One region of the Devosia sp. MC1541 genome, then DNA from elsewhere that is predicted to be linked to it. Evidence: riboswitches for the same ligand, from Rfam matches in the RefSeq annotation. Region 1 holds a riboswitch; the other holds the start of a gene.
What was found. Region 1 has a riboswitch for cobalamin ahead of HKD40_RS13235 (putative oxygenase MesX). Riboswitches for the same ligand answer to the same signal wherever they lie in the genome.
Positions count from the first base shown of each region.

Region 2: another riboswitch for cobalamin. It lies ahead of HKD40_RS12155 (TonB-dependent receptor); the one in region 1 lies ahead of HKD40_RS13235 (putative oxygenase MesX).

Region 1 covers NZ_JABBDZ010000013.1:23,870-31,812, reverse strand. Annotated here, with positions in the region: gene HKD40_RS13245 (ATP-binding protein) at 1-1,702, shown strand, start outside; gene HKD40_RS13240 (sigma-54 dependent transcriptional regulator) at 1,699-3,024, shown strand; cobalamin riboswitch at 3,152-3,366, shown strand; gene HKD40_RS13235 (putative oxygenase MesX) at 3,609-4,595, shown strand; gene HKD40_RS13230 (methionine synthase) at 4,619-5,647, shown strand; gene HKD40_RS13225 (flavin reductase) at 5,807-6,307, shown strand; gene ugpC (sn-glycerol-3-phosphate ABC transporter ATP-binding protein UgpC) at 6,677-7,753, opposite strand; gene HKD40_RS13215 (carbohydrate ABC transporter permease) at 7,758-7,943, opposite strand, start outside.
Region 2 covers NZ_JABBDZ010000011.1:3,316-11,258, reverse strand. Annotated here, with positions in the region: gene HKD40_RS12190 (ABC transporter permease) at 1-1,024, shown strand, start outside; gene HKD40_RS12185 (ABC transporter permease) at 1,021-2,022, shown strand; gene HKD40_RS12180 (carbohydrate kinase family protein) at 2,025-2,936, shown strand; gene HKD40_RS12175 (TetR/AcrR family transcriptional regulator) at 3,008-3,604, opposite strand; gene HKD40_RS12170 (RidA family protein) at 3,740-4,132, shown strand; gene HKD40_RS12165 (Zn-dependent hydrolase) at 4,193-5,419, opposite strand; gene HKD40_RS12160 (cold-shock protein) at 5,832-6,047, shown strand; cobalamin riboswitch at 6,185-6,374, shown strand; gene HKD40_RS12155 (TonB-dependent receptor) at 6,411-7,943, shown strand, end outside.

The sequences.
Region 1 (7,943 bases):
GGTGCTCGAGCGTGGAGACGCAACCACACAATTGCAGGTGTCGGCGCTGCTCGCAGAACTCGATAAGCAGCGCGCGGTCCGCTTTCTGGTGGCCCGGGACGCCGACGTCATCGCGACCCTCAACGACGGTCAGCCATTTGCCGTCGCGGGGCTAAACCAGAAGCTGAGAACGCTCGCTGAAGGCGCTGGGGCGAGTGTGATTTATGTGATCAATGTCGCAGGTGACACCATTGCGGCGAGCAATTTCGACACTGACGAGAGCTTTGTCGGGAACAACTACCAGTATCGCGCCTATTTCCGCGATGCGATGTCGGGCGGCACGGGCCAGCTTTTCGCCATGGGAGCGACCAGCCGTGTTCCCGGGCTTTATGTGTCCGAGCGCATTGAGGGACCCGATGGCACGCTGGGCGTGGCCGTTGTCAAAATTGACTTTAGATTGCTCGAGACCCTCTGGGCACCGGGGAATGCTGCCACTTACGTGACAGATGCCAGAGACGTCGTGCTGCTCTCAAGTGTGCCGAACTGGCAGTTTTACGCCGCCGAGACGAAGAGCGCGGCTGAAGTGGCGGCACTGCGACAAAGCTTGCAATATCTCTCTGCGCCTTTGCGGCCGCTGCCCATTGCGTCTCATGAAGGGCGCACGGATGTCGTTGAGGCCCTCATTCCACCCCACGAAACGCCGCATCAGTTTGCGCGGGTGCAGATTGCGGTCCCGACAACGGATTGGCAGCTCTCCGCACTCTTCCCAGTAGAAGCGGAGCGGGCCGCGGCGATCACCACCACGCGCTCCAATGCCTTACTGGTCTTGGCTGCTGGGGCAGCTTTGGCCGCTCTGGCCCTGGCTTTGCTGCAACGGTCGGACCGGGTCAGACGGCGCATGGCCGACCAGCACCACGCATTGGAGCTTGCCGTCGAGACGCGCACCGCCGATTTGGCCGCGACCAACCACGCTCTGGTGGAAGTGATCAACGAGCGCGACGCGGCCGAGTTGAACGCGGCGCGGTTGAGGGACGAACTTACCCAAGCCAATCGCCTCGCATCACTGGGGCAAATTGCGGCCGGTGTGGCGCATGAAATCAACCAGCCATTGGGTGCCATCCGCGCCTATGCGGACAATGGGCAGGTCTTTCTGCAGCGCAGCGCCAATGCCGAAGCGATGGAGAATTTTGGGGCGATTTCGCGCCTCACGGACCGCATTACCAAGATTACCGAACACCTTCGCGATTTTTCACGGAAGGGTGGACGGAACGCGGTGATGATGGATCTGCGCAGTGCCGTGGACGCGGCGCTGAGCCTATTGGGCGCGAACATTCGGCACCAGAATGTGCGGATCTGCTACACGCGGCCGCAGACAGATGTGCCGATTTTTGCAGATGAAACCGGGGTCGAACAGATCATCGTCAACCTCATCCAGAACGCCCTAGAGGCTCTGGAGGGGCGAACGAACAAAGCCATATCCATCGCCTTTTCAAGTGAGCCCGGAAGCGTAAGCCTGAGGGTGACGGACAACGGACCTGGGGTTTCGCCGGACATGGCAGAACGCATGTTCACCCCGTTTTCGACCAGCAAGGCGAAGGGGCTCGGACTTGGGCTCGTGATCAGCCAAGACCTTGCACAGAGCTTTGGCGCGAGCCTGCTTTTGGAACCAAACACAGCATCCGGCGCGAGCTTTGTGCTCCGTTTTCCGAGACCGACCCCATGACCAAAACCATCGCCCTGATTGATGATGATGCCGATTTTCGCACGGCAACAGCGCAAAGCCTGACGCTGGCTGGCTTTGACGTTTTGCAGTTCGGGTCGGCGGAAGACGCCCTCAAGCAGATCGACAGCCAGTTCGCGGGTGTGGTGGTCAGCGACATTCGCATGCCGAAGATGAGCGGGTTTGATCTGTTCACCCAAATTGGCGCTATCGACGCCGCTCTGCCGGTGATCCTCATCACAGGGCATGGCGACATCGATATGGCTGTGCGCGCGGTGCAGGCCGGGGCTTACGATTTCATCGCCAAGCCCATGCCACCGCAGAGACTCATTCTCACTGTCGAAAATGCCCTCGAAAAACGCCGCCTGACGCTTGAAAATCGTCGCCTAAAGACCGCGCTGGTTGAGACCGAGGATAGCCTGCCTCTGCTGGGGCAAACGCCGGTGATGGAACGCTTGCGTCGGACGCTCAAGCAAATCGCTAACGCCGATGTCGACGTGCTGATTTTGGGCGAAACCGGTTCTGGCAAAGAGGTCGTGGCCAGCGCCCTGCACCAGTGGAGCCGCAGATCGGTCAACGAATTCGTGCCCATTAACTGCGGCGCACTGCCTGAGAGCGTGATCGAGAGCGAGCTTTTTGGCCACGAGATCGGCGCTTTTACCGGCGCTGCCAAGCAACGTATTGGCCGGCTCGAACACTCATCTGGCGGCACGCTTTTCCTCGACGAACTCGAAAGCATGCCTCTGGCGACACAAGTGAAGTTTCTGCGCGTTTTAGAGGTGCGCCGGATCAGCCCGCTTGGCACCAATAAAATCCGCGACCTCGATTTGCGCGTCGTCGCGGCATCGAAAGTGGACTTGGCTGAAGCCTCGCGACGCGGTGAGTTCCGCGAAGACCTGTTCTATCGCCTCAATGTGGTGAGCGTTTCCATTCCCCCACTGCGTGAACGCAGAGACGACATTCCGCTGCTCTTTACGCACTTCCTCAATCGGGCGGCGAAGCGGTTCAAGGTTGAAGCCCCGGAGGTCGACAGCGTGCTCTACGATTTCCTGATGATGCACGACTGGCCGGGCAATGTGCGCGAATTGGGCCATTTCGCTGAGCGGTTTGTGCTCGGTCTAGAAGAAGATCAACCGGCTCAGCCTGAAGCCGCCGCCCGGCTGCCCCTGCCCGAGCGTTTGGCGCGAACCGAAGCCGAGATCTTACGCCAAACCATCAAGATGCACTCAGGCGATGTGGCTGCCTGTCTGGCCGATCTCGGTATCCCGCGAAAGACCTTTTACGACAAGCTCAAGCGCCACGGCATTACCCGCGCCGACGTGTGAGACTTAGCCACGACGTCACCGTCCAGCGAAGGAAGCGTCTGCTCTCGCTCAAGAACGTTTCGCACAGCATCAAGACTTAAAGATATAAAGATATCTTTATATGGCTTGACGTTCGAACGAATGTGATCGATAGTACTCAGGCCTAGGTTCTTCAGCCGTTCGCTGTAACGTGTTGAAGCTAAGAGGGAAGTTGGTGCCTCGTTTCGACGAGAAAGCCAATGCTGCCCCCGCAACTGTAAGTGGCGAGCTGACATCCAAAGTGTCACTGGGGTTATCCCTGGGAAGACGGATGGAGGCTTTGACCCACGAGCCAGGAGACCTGCCTGTGGCGAGATAACGTTCACGGGCGGGGTGTCCCAGTGTGCCGTAGCAATGGTCGCTGCGCGGCCAGCCTTGCTATGCGTTCGCGATGCCTTGCCCCCACACTTGGGGCAAACCTGTCCCAAACAGAATTAACCGCCGCCATCCGTGGCGCAGCTTTGCTTCCGTTCCCGCTGTGGGCACGGGCGTGAGGCGGCACCGGTAACGGCCCACGACGGCTTTTGCAAAGCCAGCGCAACAGACAGTTTGGGGCAGATAAGACGATGACCAAAACCATAGAGTTCTCAATCCGCAGCATTGATTTTGACGAAAACTATGTCCCTGCCGACAATACCCGCCTGACGACCAATTTCGCCAATCTGGCACGCGGGGAAACGCGCCAGCAAAATCTGCGCAACGCGCTGAGCATGATCAACAACCGCTTCAACAGCCTAATCCATTGGGACAATGAGAGTGGTGACCGATACGCTGTCCGGCTCAAGATCATTTCCATCGATCTCAACATAGCCGACCAGAGCACCAAGACGGCGTTTCCGCTGATCGAAATGCTCCAAACTGAAATCCACGACACGCTCACCGATGCCCTTATCCCGGGCGTGACCGGCAACAGCCTCTCGTCCTATGTGCGCGACTATGATTTCAGCGTGGTGTTGGCGGCGCATAAGGCCAGCGGCGTAGGCACGAGCGTGCCCGTCGACTTTGGCGACCTGCACGGCGATCTCTTCAAGAGCCTGCTGAACTCAGACGTCTACAAGGCGCACTTCCGTAAACCACCCGTGATTTGCATCAGCGCATCGAGCAGCAAAATCTATGAGCAGACCGGGAATGCGCATCCCGTGCTTGGCGTTGAATATCGTCAAAACGACTTTTCGCTCACCGACAGCTATTTCCTCAAGACCGGCCTCAAGTCGCGCTTCTTCATGCCGCCCAACAGTTCAGCGCCGTTCGCCTTCTACTTCACCGGCGATCTGGCGAATGATTACTCCAACCTCGAACTGGCCAGCACGATTGCCACGATGGAGACCTTCCAGCGCATCTATCGCCCGGAAATCTACAACGCCAATTCAGTCGCCGGTCGTCGCTATCAGCCGAGTTTGAACCATCAGGATTATTCGCTGACCCAAGTGGTCTACGACCGCGAAGAACGCAGCCGACTGGGCGTTGACCAAGGCAAGTTTGCCAAAGAGCAGCTCATCGAGCCCCACCAGCACGCCCTCAGCCATTGGGCGCGCGAAAACGCACATCGCTAAGCCCCAGAAATCGGGACATTCACATGACAAAACTCCTCCCCACCTCGACCGCCGGCAGCTTGCCGAAACCTTCGTGGCTGGCGCAGCCAGAAACCCTTTGGTCGCCTTGGAAACTGGAAGGCGCAGGCCTTTTGGAAGGCAAGCAAGACGCTCTGCGGGTGTCGCTGCATGAGCAGCGGCTGGCCGGCCTAGACATTGTTGGCGATGGCGAACAGACCCGCCAGCATTTCGTCACCACTTTCATCGAACACCTTTCGGGCGTTGATTTTGAGAAGCGGGAAACAGTCCGCATTCGCAATCGCTACGACGCCAGTGTCCCCACGGTGGTGAGCGCTGTCAGCCGCGACAAGCCTGTGTTCGTGGAAGACGCCAAATTCTTGCGCCAGCAAACCAAGCAGAAGATCAAATGGGCCCTGCCCGGCCCGATGACCATCATCGATACGCTCTATGACGCCCACTATAAGAGCCGCGAAAAACTCGCCTGGGAGTTTGCGAAAATCCTCAATGAGGAAGCAAGAGAGTTGGAAGCGGCTGGCGTGGACATCATCCAGTTCGACGAGCCAGCGTTCAATGTCTTCTTCGATGAGGTCAATGAATGGGGTGTCGCCGCGCTCGAACGCGCCATTGAAGGGCTCAAGTGCAAGACTGCCGTTCACATCTGCTATGGCTATGGCATCAAGGCCAATACAGATTGGAAAAAGACGCTGGGCCAAGAATGGCGTCAGTATGAGCAGGTGTTCCCAAAGCTGCAGAAGTCAAACATCGATATGGTCTCGCTGGAGTGCCAGAACTCGCACGTGCCGATGGACCTGATCGAGCTTTTGCGCGGCAAAGATGTGATGGTGGGCGCTATCGATGTGGCAAGCACCACAATCGAAACGCCTGAAGAGGTCGCCGACACCCTTCGCAAGGCTTTGCAGTTTGTCGACGCTGACAAGCTTTACCCCTGCACCAATTGCGGCCTCGCGCCACTGTCGCGCGACGTTGCTCGCGGCAAGCTCAGCGCCCTCAGCGCGGGCGCAGCCATCGTTCGCTCAGAGCTCACATCGTAAAACGCTCAGCCTTCGCGTGGCGGCCCACCGCCGCCACGTCCTTGCCGCAGATATCGTCGCGCTGTTTCCAGAACTAGCCCGCCAAATTTCTGTAGACTTAGCGACCCCGCGCGACGACCGCGCGGCGATCGCTGGCCCCCTTTTCACTAAGAGACTGCCATGGGCACGATAGACCTTCGCTCCACCATCGTCGACAAAACCACGTTCCGCAACGGCATGGCACGCCTGGGGTCCGCCGTGAACGTCGTCACCACCGTGTTTGAAGGACAAGACTACGGCTTCACCGCTTCAGCCGTGTGCAGCGTCAGCGATACGCCAGCAACACTGCTGGTGTGCATCAACCGGGCGAGTTCGTGCTTCAAGGCGTTCGAAAATGTCGGCCAATTTTGCGTCAACACCCTATCGCCGGGACAGGAAGATTTCTCGCGTCGTTTCGGTGGCGGCACGCCAATGAGCGAAAGGTTCGCGACTGGCGACTGGCACCGCGGACAGAGTGGAGCGCCGATTTTGGCCAATGCGGCAGTAAGCTTTGAATGCGAATTGGCAAGTTACGTCGACGAAGCAACGCACCGTATCCTATTTGGCCGCGTCATTTCCGTGCGAGAAAATGAGCAGATGGGCACCCTACTCTATTGCAACAGGGAATATCTAAACGGGTGAGGTATGGCGGAGGCATCTAGGCATGGGAGCTGACCAGTTCCCATTATTGGAACCCCCGTTGATGTCGTTTTCTCTGAGGTGGCGTGCACCCGAGAATGGCCCATCCGCCAAGGGCTTTTCCGGGGGTGTGCGCTCAGTAGTGGTCGGATGGCTGTGTCCAGGCTCCGATCGGCATCGAGCCACTTTCGGTCGAGTTTTCTTAGTCAAACTGGCGGAAGCGTTTCACCCCGAAGGCATTAGCCCGGCGATGGTCCTCGACCTGCTTCAAAATGAACGCGATCTGCGCCTCCGCCCATGCAACGTCACGCGTCAACTGATAAGGACATCAGCCAGTGTAGGTCTTGGGGTCGTGATTGGGGAGTAAACTGGTTAGTCGAGCCCCAATCCTTGATCATCGAAAAACCGTACGCTTTCAGCATCCACGTCGAGAGCAAGGCTTTCGCCGCGCTGTAGCGGCCGATCGCCGTCGAGAACGGCAAGCCATGCACTTCCGGTGGGAAGTTCTAAGTTCACCACCGTCTCATTGCCTAACCGCTCCACCAACCCGATCCGACCAACGATCGCACCGGACTGCGCCTGTTTCAGATCGTGTGGCCTAATCCCAAGGGTGAGCTTGTCGCCCGGCTTTAGTCCAACCGTCTCGCGACGAACGGTCAATCGAACGAGATCTTGCCCGCTCACGGTGACACTCGCCCCATCAACTTTTTCAACCGTGACAGGTGTGAAGTTCATCTTTGGCGACCCGATGAATCCAGCCACGAATAGGTTCGCTGGCTTTTTGTACAGCTCGATCGGTGAGCCAACCTGCTGAACAACGCCCCCATCAAGAACAACGATTTTGTCGGCCAAGGTCATCGCCTCAACCTGATCGTGGGTGACGTAAATCATTGTCGCACCAAGATCCTTGTGCAACTTGGCCAACTCCATGCGCATGTCGACCCGCAGCGCAGCATCGAGATTGCTGAGAGGCTCATCGAACAGAAACACTTCTGGCTGACGCACGATCGCCCGGCCTATCGCGACGCGCTGTCGTTGACCACCTGATAGCTGGCTGGGCTTCCGATCGAGCAGATGCTCCATTTGCAGAATGCGGGCCGTTTCACGGATCTTCTTGTCACGTATATCTTTCGGCACACCTGCGAGCTTCAGACCAAAGCCAACATTGTTGTAGACCGTCATGTGCGGATAGAGCGCGTAGGATTGGAATACCATGGCGATACCACGGTCGCGTGGTTCGACGTCGTTGACGACACGATCGCCAATGGCAAGCTCGCCGCCGGTGATTTCCTCTAAGCCCGCGATCATGCGCAGAAGCGTAGATTTCCCGCAGCCGGACGGACCTACAAAGACGACGAACTCACCATGTTCAATGTCCAAATCCACGCCCTTGATAACTTCAAGACCACCATAGCTTTTGCGCAGTTGTGTGAGTTTCAAACTGGACATGGCGTTATCCTTTAACGGCGCCTGCGGTCATCCCGGCAACGATCTGACGATTGAAGAACAAGAAGACCAGAAGGGGTGGAATGGTGATCAGCAGAATATTCGTGAAGAGCAGGTTGAAAGCCGTGTTGAACTGGCTTTGGAAATTGTAGAGGGTCAGCTGCACCGTCGCATTTCCATTGCCCGGCAGGTA
Region 2 (7,943 bases), on a different contig from region 1:
GACCACCTTCGCCAGCGAAGACCCGGTCGGCGCGTTCAAGGTCTTGCTCACCGGCGCATGGCCCGAAATCTCGTTTGAAGATGGCGAGCTTTCCATCAAGCGCCTCACCCGCGTCGGTTCGCTGCTCGAAGACGCCACCACGCTAACCCTGCTGGGGCTAGCGGTTGCGATCCCCTTCCGCGCCAAACAGTTCACCATGGGCGCAGACGGCCAGCTGTTCTTCGGCGCTCTCGCCGCTGGTGCTGTCAGCATGACGCTGCAAGGCCCGTCCTGGGTTGTGCTGCCGGCCGCTTGCCTTGCCGCGATGACTTCGGGCTTTATCTGGGGCCTGATCCCCGGGGCCCTGAAGGCTCGCTTCGGCACCAATGAAATCGTGGCGACGCTGATGCTCAATGTCATCGCGCTCCAATTCTACCGCTTCTGCATCACCTATCTGCTGCGCGATCCGACAGCAGGCTTCATCACAACCGGGCCGTTCCCGGAAGAAGCCCTGATGCCGATCCTGATCAACCGCACCAATGTCACCCCGGTTATTTTCCTCGCTATCGCGGCCGCGATCATCGTCTGGCTGATCATGCGTCGGACCAAAACCGGCTTCGAGATCAACCTGATCGGCGAAAACCCGCGCTTTGCGAAATATGCTGGCGTGCCGGTGCGCTGGGCCACTGCACTCTCCATGGGCATCGGCGGCATTTTTGCAGGTCTCGCGGGTTTCCACACGGCCAACGGCCTTCTTAAAAACCTGCCGATGGATTTGGCCCCCGGCATTGGTTTTGAGGGCATGGTTGTGGCGCTTCTGGCTCGCAATAATCCCTTGGCGGTGCCGCTGGTGGCGCTGCTCTACGCCTATCTACGTGTGGGCGCTCAGATCATGGAACGCTCGACTGACGTGACCCGTGAAATGGTCATGATCATTCAGGCCTTCATCATCATCTTCGTTGTTGCTGAACGCTTTGGCCCTGCCCTTTTCGCCAAGCTGTTCCAGCGCAAGGCTAAGTCTTCTACCACCGAGGTCAGCGCATGACTTTCGAACTCGCCGCATGGGGTGTCACCTTCGGCACCTTGCTCGCCGCCGTCCTGCGCGCAGCTGCCCCGATCATTTTGGCTGCCATGGGCGGCCTGATTTCCGACCTGGCGGGCTCCACCAATGTCGCGCTTGAAGGCATTATGCTGATTGCGGCCTTCTTTGGCGCAATCGCTTCGGGTTATGCCGCCATCTGGTTCCCCGGCTCGCCGATCTGGTTCTACGCCCTCTTTGGCCTCGTGTGTGGCGTTGGCGCAGGCGTTCTCGTGTCCGGCCTTTTGGCCGTGTTCCATCTTGAGTTGGGCGCCGACATCATCGTTGCAGGCATCGGCGTCAACATTCTGGCCGCTGGCCTGACCGTCTTCCTGCTGTTTAGCCTCACGGGTGACAAGGGTTCGACAGCGCAGCTCACGACCTTTATGCTGCCTAATATCTCCATGCCTTTCCTTGAAGGCGTGCCTTGGCTCGATCCGATCTTTAACGGCGATGGTGGCAACGGCCACAATATGATCGTCTACATCGCCCTGATCGCCGCGCCGTTGTTGGCCATCCTGCTCTACCGCACACGCTTTGGACTGCGCCTGCGTGCTGTCGGCGAAAACCGCGAAGCCGCCCTCGCCTCGGGCATTTCGGTCCGCAAAATCCAGTATTCGGCTCTTCTGCTCTCCGGCCTTCTGGCTTCCCTTGGTGGCGTCTTCCTATCGATGGGCTACCTCAACCTGTTCCAAGCAGACATGACCGGCGGTCGCGGTTTCCTTGCCCTTGCGGCAGTGTTCCTCGGCGCTCGTAATCCTTGGGGCACGCTGGTTGCCGCGCTTGTCTTTGGCGCATCGACCGTCTTTGCGGCACGCCTCGGCGCGTTTGACGTTCCCTCGCAGATCATCTTCATGATCCCGCCAACCCTCACCCTGATTGCCCTCGTTGGGTTCAACATTCGTCAGGAGCGCGTCGCCCGCCGGAAGATCAAGCAAGCCGCAACGCAGTTGAAGGCCGCTTAAGCATGGCAAGCCCGCGCGCCATCGATCTGCTCGCTTACGGCGATCCAAACGCCGACCATATCTATCTCGCCGACCGGGTCCCTCTGGCCGACGAGAAGCTCTTGGGTCGCAAGCTCGGCGTATTTGGGGGCGGCACAGCGGCAAACGTTGCTTGCGCCGCAGCCCGCCTCGGCCTCAAGACTGCCGCGTTCGGACGTGTCGGCGCCGATGCTGACGGCACCATGCTGCTCGCAGAGAATGCCAAACTCGGCATCTCCAACGACTATATGACGGTCTCGGACGACCCAACCGCCTCCGCAATGATCATCGTCAACGCTGAAGGCGAAAAGGCTTTGGTCTACGCGCCCATGCCGGGCGTTGCCTTCGATGAGGCCAGCCTCACCAAAGCCGTCCAGCAGTCCCGCGTTGTCTATGCGATGCCCTATGACATCGAAGAGTTCACCGCGATTTCTCGGCTCGCCCGCGCCGATGGCTGCCTTGTCGCTATCGATATTGAAGCCGCTGTTGCACCCAATCGCGAACGCCTCGAAGCGCTCCTAAAACTGTCCGACATCGTCTTCATGAATGAGCCCGGTTTTCTGGCAACCTCCGCCGAACCCCTCACGCCAGACGCTGTCGAAAAGCTCCTCGATTTCGGCCCGCAGCTGATCACCGTCACCCGCGCCGCCGAAGGCGCAATTTCGGTATCCCGCGACCAAGCTCTCACCCAGTCCAGCTTCCCAACCAGCTTGGTTGACGCCACCGGCGCAGGCGATTGCTTCAACGGCGCATTCCTCGCGGCTCATCTCGCCGGCGCATCTCTGGCTGAAACCTTGCGCTTTGCCTGTGCCGCCGCCGCGATCAGCGTCTCTGCTGTCGGCGCCCGCACCGCCCTGCCGGACATCGCGCAAGTGCAAGCCAAGCTCTCGGCCTAGTTTACAGCGCTACTCAAACACCGCCCCGATCCCTCCCCCTTAGTCAGGCGCAGGTTCGGTGGCGGCACATATCACTGCGCTAAAAATCCCCTCATCAGATGCCGGAAGGCGTCTCGCGCTTTCGGCAGGGTCATATCGGGATCGGAACTTGCCGCCACCCAAAGCGCCGCATTGAGAGCTGCGCCGTTCATCAAACGCGCCGCCGCTTCAATATCCATCCGCTTGACCACGCCCTCTTCCATTAACGTCACCAAGATCGAACGCGTACCAACGAGGCAAGCGCTCTGGCTTTCCCACTGTGACGGGTCGCCCAAAACCGCCGGGCCATCGAGCAGCACAATTCGGCGGATTTCCGGGTCCGTGGCCAGCTCCATATAGGCAATGCCTTCGGCAACCAATTGCTCCCAAAGATTGGCAGGATTGCTCGCGCGAACGGCATCGTGGGCACGCGCCGCCATTTCTGTGTCGACTGCATTGACGACTGCAGCCAACAACCCGCGTTTGTCGCCAAAATTATGATAGAGCGCGCCCCGCGTTAGCCCCACATCAGCCGTCAGCGTATCCATCGACGCGTCAGCATAGCCGTGCTCGGCAAAGGCCTTGCGCCCCGCCGCCAGCAACTTGGCGCGTGTCTCTACCATCATTTCAGCGCGGGTTTTGCGGGCCATTTCAAATACCAACTCACATACACTGCGTATGCCAGTTGACATACGGCGCGTATCTGTATCTATTCACATACGCGCCGTATATCACATCGAGGCGCGCCGTCCCATAGCGGACGACCAACACATGCGAGAATTCTTATGCCCACAAGCACACCGGTTTTCCCGGCGAACCGTCACGCCCTTTATGAGGCGCACCGCTACTCCGCTGCCACGCGCTCGGGCGATTTACTCTTTGTCTCCGGCCAAGTTGGCGGTCGCGAAGATGGCACGCCAGAGCCTGTATTTGCTGATCAAGTTCGACGTGCTTACCAAAATCTTCAGGCGGTTCTCGCCGCAGCTGGAGCGGGTCTGGAAGACATCATCGACGTAACGACATTCCACACCGACCCAGAAAATCAGGTCGGTGATATCATGGCCGTCCGCGCGGAATTTTTCCCAGAAGCGCCCTATCCAAATTGGACAGCGGTCGGCGTGAACTGGCTCTCTGGTTTTGACTTCGAAATCAAAGTCATCGCCCGCATTCCGTCCTAACCCTGAACGACCTACAGGCACCGCCCCAATGCTACGACCGTACTAAGGAGTGGCGACGCCTTAACGCGTCACCAATTCCTCAACGACCCCGAGCAATACCGCGGCCCCCTTAGCCAATTCTTCTTCAGAAGAATGCTCAAGGGGATTGTGGCTGATGCCGCCAAGGCTCGGCACAAAGATCATGGTGGCGGGACAAACCGCCGCCATCATCTGCGCATCATGCCCCGCTCCGGAGGGCAGACGCAGATGGGAATAACCAAGATCCACGGCAGTCTCTTCCACGCAATCGATAAGATCTGGTGCAAAATCAACCGGCTCGCTGGTTCCCAACACCGCCATGTGTGTGCCCAGCGCAGTCTCTTCAGAGATCGCCGCCAACTCAGCTGCCATCGCCTCACGCGCCATGCGCAAAAGCTCCGACTTCGAGCTCCGGCAATCTACAGTCATAACAGCGCGCGAGGGAATGACATTAATGGCGCCCGGCTCAAGTGAGAATGTCCCCACCGTCGCCACCAATTCGGGCGTATGTGCCCGCGCCAGTTCATCAACAAAGCGCATAAACCGCGCTGCGCCCTGCCCCGCATCGCGCCGCAACCGCATAGGCGTTGTCCCGGCATGATTGGCAACACCATCAAAACTTACGCGGATCGAAAAGGCCCCGTTCACACCGGTCACAACGCCAATGTCGCGCTTATCAGCCTCCAACACCGGCCCTTGCTCTATGTGCAGTTCCACATAGGCAGCAGGCGTTGGGAAACTATCCGTGCCGACATAGCCGATGCGCAGGAGCTCTTCTCCAACAGTAACGCCATCCCGATCCGCCGTTGCGTAGGCGGCCTCGAGCGACAAAACGCCGGTAAAAACCCGTGCACCAAACAGCGAAGGCGTAAACCGCACACCCTCTTCATTGGTAAAAGCAACCAGCGCGAGCGGCCGATTGATCGCCACCCCCTCGGCTTTGATTGTTTCCAACACGCCCAGCCCGGCCAAAACGCCGTAGCAACCGTCGTACATGCCCGCGTTGATCACGCTGTCGATATGCGACCCGATCAAAATCGGCGATTCGTCCGACCCACTCGGATTGTAGACAATGAAAAGATTGCCGATCGCGTCGCAACGCGTCTCAAAACCCGACTCGCGCGCCCACTTCAAAAGCAGATCGCGCCCTTGCCGATCCGCGTCAGAGCACGCCAAACGCGCCAGAACACCACGCTCGTCGCGCCCAACCTCACCCAAACGGGTTAGGCGCGACATCAGGATTCGCGTGTCCACACGGGAAGAATTCATTTGGGCTTTGTCACTCAAAACGGGGATCAATAAGCGCTAACTCTAGCACAGCGTCCCGCTTTCCCGGCCATTTCACCAATCGACAGCGCTATTCCGCTGGGGAAATTTCGCTAGATACATCAGCGGCTCAAGATCGCATTCAGGCCGAGAACAGGCGCTTTAAGCCTCGGGAAAAGCGAATTCATACAGGGCGTTAGTAGCGTCAGTGAGAATTTCTTCTGTTTCGCCTTGTTGTGACCATGAAATTCAGGCATAAAGTGCTCATACGTTTTCAGCCTAAGTCGGCTGCCTTTCTGCCGGTTCTACCGGTCCTTGGCTTTCTGATGCACCTTGCAAACGTGTTAGGCTCCCAGGCATGTCGCTTTGGAGTATTGCTCGTTTAGCTTCGGCTCCGAGCTTTAAGGAAATAAAAATGGCTTCCATCACCGGTACCGTCAAGTTCTTCAACGCCACTAAGGGTTTTGGTTTCATCACCCCCGACAACGGCGGCAAGGACCACTTCGTACACATTTCTGCTGTTCAGCGCTCGGGCGTTGATGGCCTGTACGAAAACGACAAGGTCACCTACGAAGTCGAAACCGGCCGTGACGGTCGTGAATCGGCAATCAACCTGTCGCTGCAGTCGTAATTCGACGCTACGATCAGAATACGAAAGGTCGCCTTTGGCGGCCTTTTTTTTACGCCTGCAGAGTGCTTTGCAAGGCCCGCGCGGATCGCCGCAGCAACTTCCTCCTCGCCCACATTGACACCCCTCCCCCGGAAACGCATTGATAGGCGGTCCACGGTCCCCGCGAGGGGATAATAGGGAATCCGGTAAAGGCGTGACCTTAGTCCGGAGCTGCCCCCGCAACTGTAAGCGGCGACGTGCGCTACTCATGCCACTGGCGAAAGCTGGGAAGGCGAGCGCTCGGTTGACCCGCAAGCCAGGAGACCTGCCATGGAACTGATATCCACTGGGTGCTGATCGGGCGGATCGGCAAGAGGACTTGCCATGGCGACGCTTCGTCAGTTTCCAATCTCCCCACTGTCACGAGCACTGCTGGCCACTGTCGCCAGCGCTTGCATTGTCAGCGCCACCCCCGCGCTTGCTCAGCATGCCGTGCTCGGCACCATCATTATTCAGGCCGACCGCTCGCCCATGCAGCGCGAACAGATGGGCCGCTCCCTCACCGTCATCGACGCCAAGCAGCTTGAAATCAGCAAGGCCCCCTATATCGCCGACGTACTGCGCCAAGTGCCCGGTCTGGCCGTATCGAGCAGCGGCTCGGTTGGCTCCTTGTCTCAAGTCCGCATTCGCGGCGGCGAAGCCAACCACACCCTCGTCATGATCGACGGCGTCGTTGCCAATTCGGCATCCGATGGCGACTTCGACTTTGGCCGCCTGCAAATCGCCGAGGTCGAGCGCATTGAAGTTCTGCGCGGCCCGCAGGGCGCATTTTGGGGCAGCAATGCCATTTCGGGCGTCATCAATATCGTCACCAAACCCGGCATTCGCAGCGGGTTACGCACCACGCTCGGCACCGAATTTGGCAGTGACGGCACCAAGATGGGCTCGGCCCTGCTACAATATGGTCAGGACAATTTCACGTGGTCCGGCAGTGTTACCAGCCGCCAGACCGACGGCTTTAACATCTCCAGCATTGGCGATGAAAAAGACGGTGCGCAGCATTTTGATGCCAATTTCAAATTCCGCGCTGACATTTCTCCGTCCGTCACCCTCGACGGCAATCTTCGCTATGCCAACACCCTCGCCGAAGGCGACAATGAGGTTAGCTTTGGCGTATTGAACGACAGCGGTGACACAACCAGAACGAGCGAGCTTCTCGGCTCGCTCGGCGGCCGCTGGACGAATGAGGACGCGAGCTGGTTCCAAACCGCGCGCTTCAGCGCAAATCAGGTTGACCAGCTGTTTCAGGGCGGCGCATGGGGCGACTCCGACGCGACAACGCGCCGTTACAAGGGCAGCTATCAGCTCGGCCATCGCTTCTATACGCCGGACCTTCTCAATGCCGAACACACCATCACTGGCGGCTACGACCTGACCCAAGAGACCTACAAGTCTTCCTACGACGCCGACATGTTCACGCGCTCGAGCCATGCTTTCACCGGGGAGTATCGCGGACGTTTCGCGAACCAGTTCTATCTTACCGCTGCCCTGCGCCACGACCTCAATGATCGATTTGAGGATTTTACCAGCTACAGCCTTAGCTCTGCCTGGCAAATCCCCGAGGCTGGAACGCGTCTTCACGCCTCCCTTGGCACGGGCTCTTCTAACCCCTCATTCTACGAGCAGTTCTACGGCGGCAGCAGCACGTTCACACCGAACCCAAATCTGCGTCCAGAGCAGAGCTTTGCGTGGGACATTGGCGTTGAGCAGTCGCTCTTCGGTGGCCAACTGATTGTCGATGCGACCTACTTCAATCAAAGACTAGAAGATCTGATCAAAACGGCCAGCTCCTCCGGGACATCGACCGTCATAAATCTTCCCGGTATCAGCACACGCCAAGGGCTGGAACTGACCGGC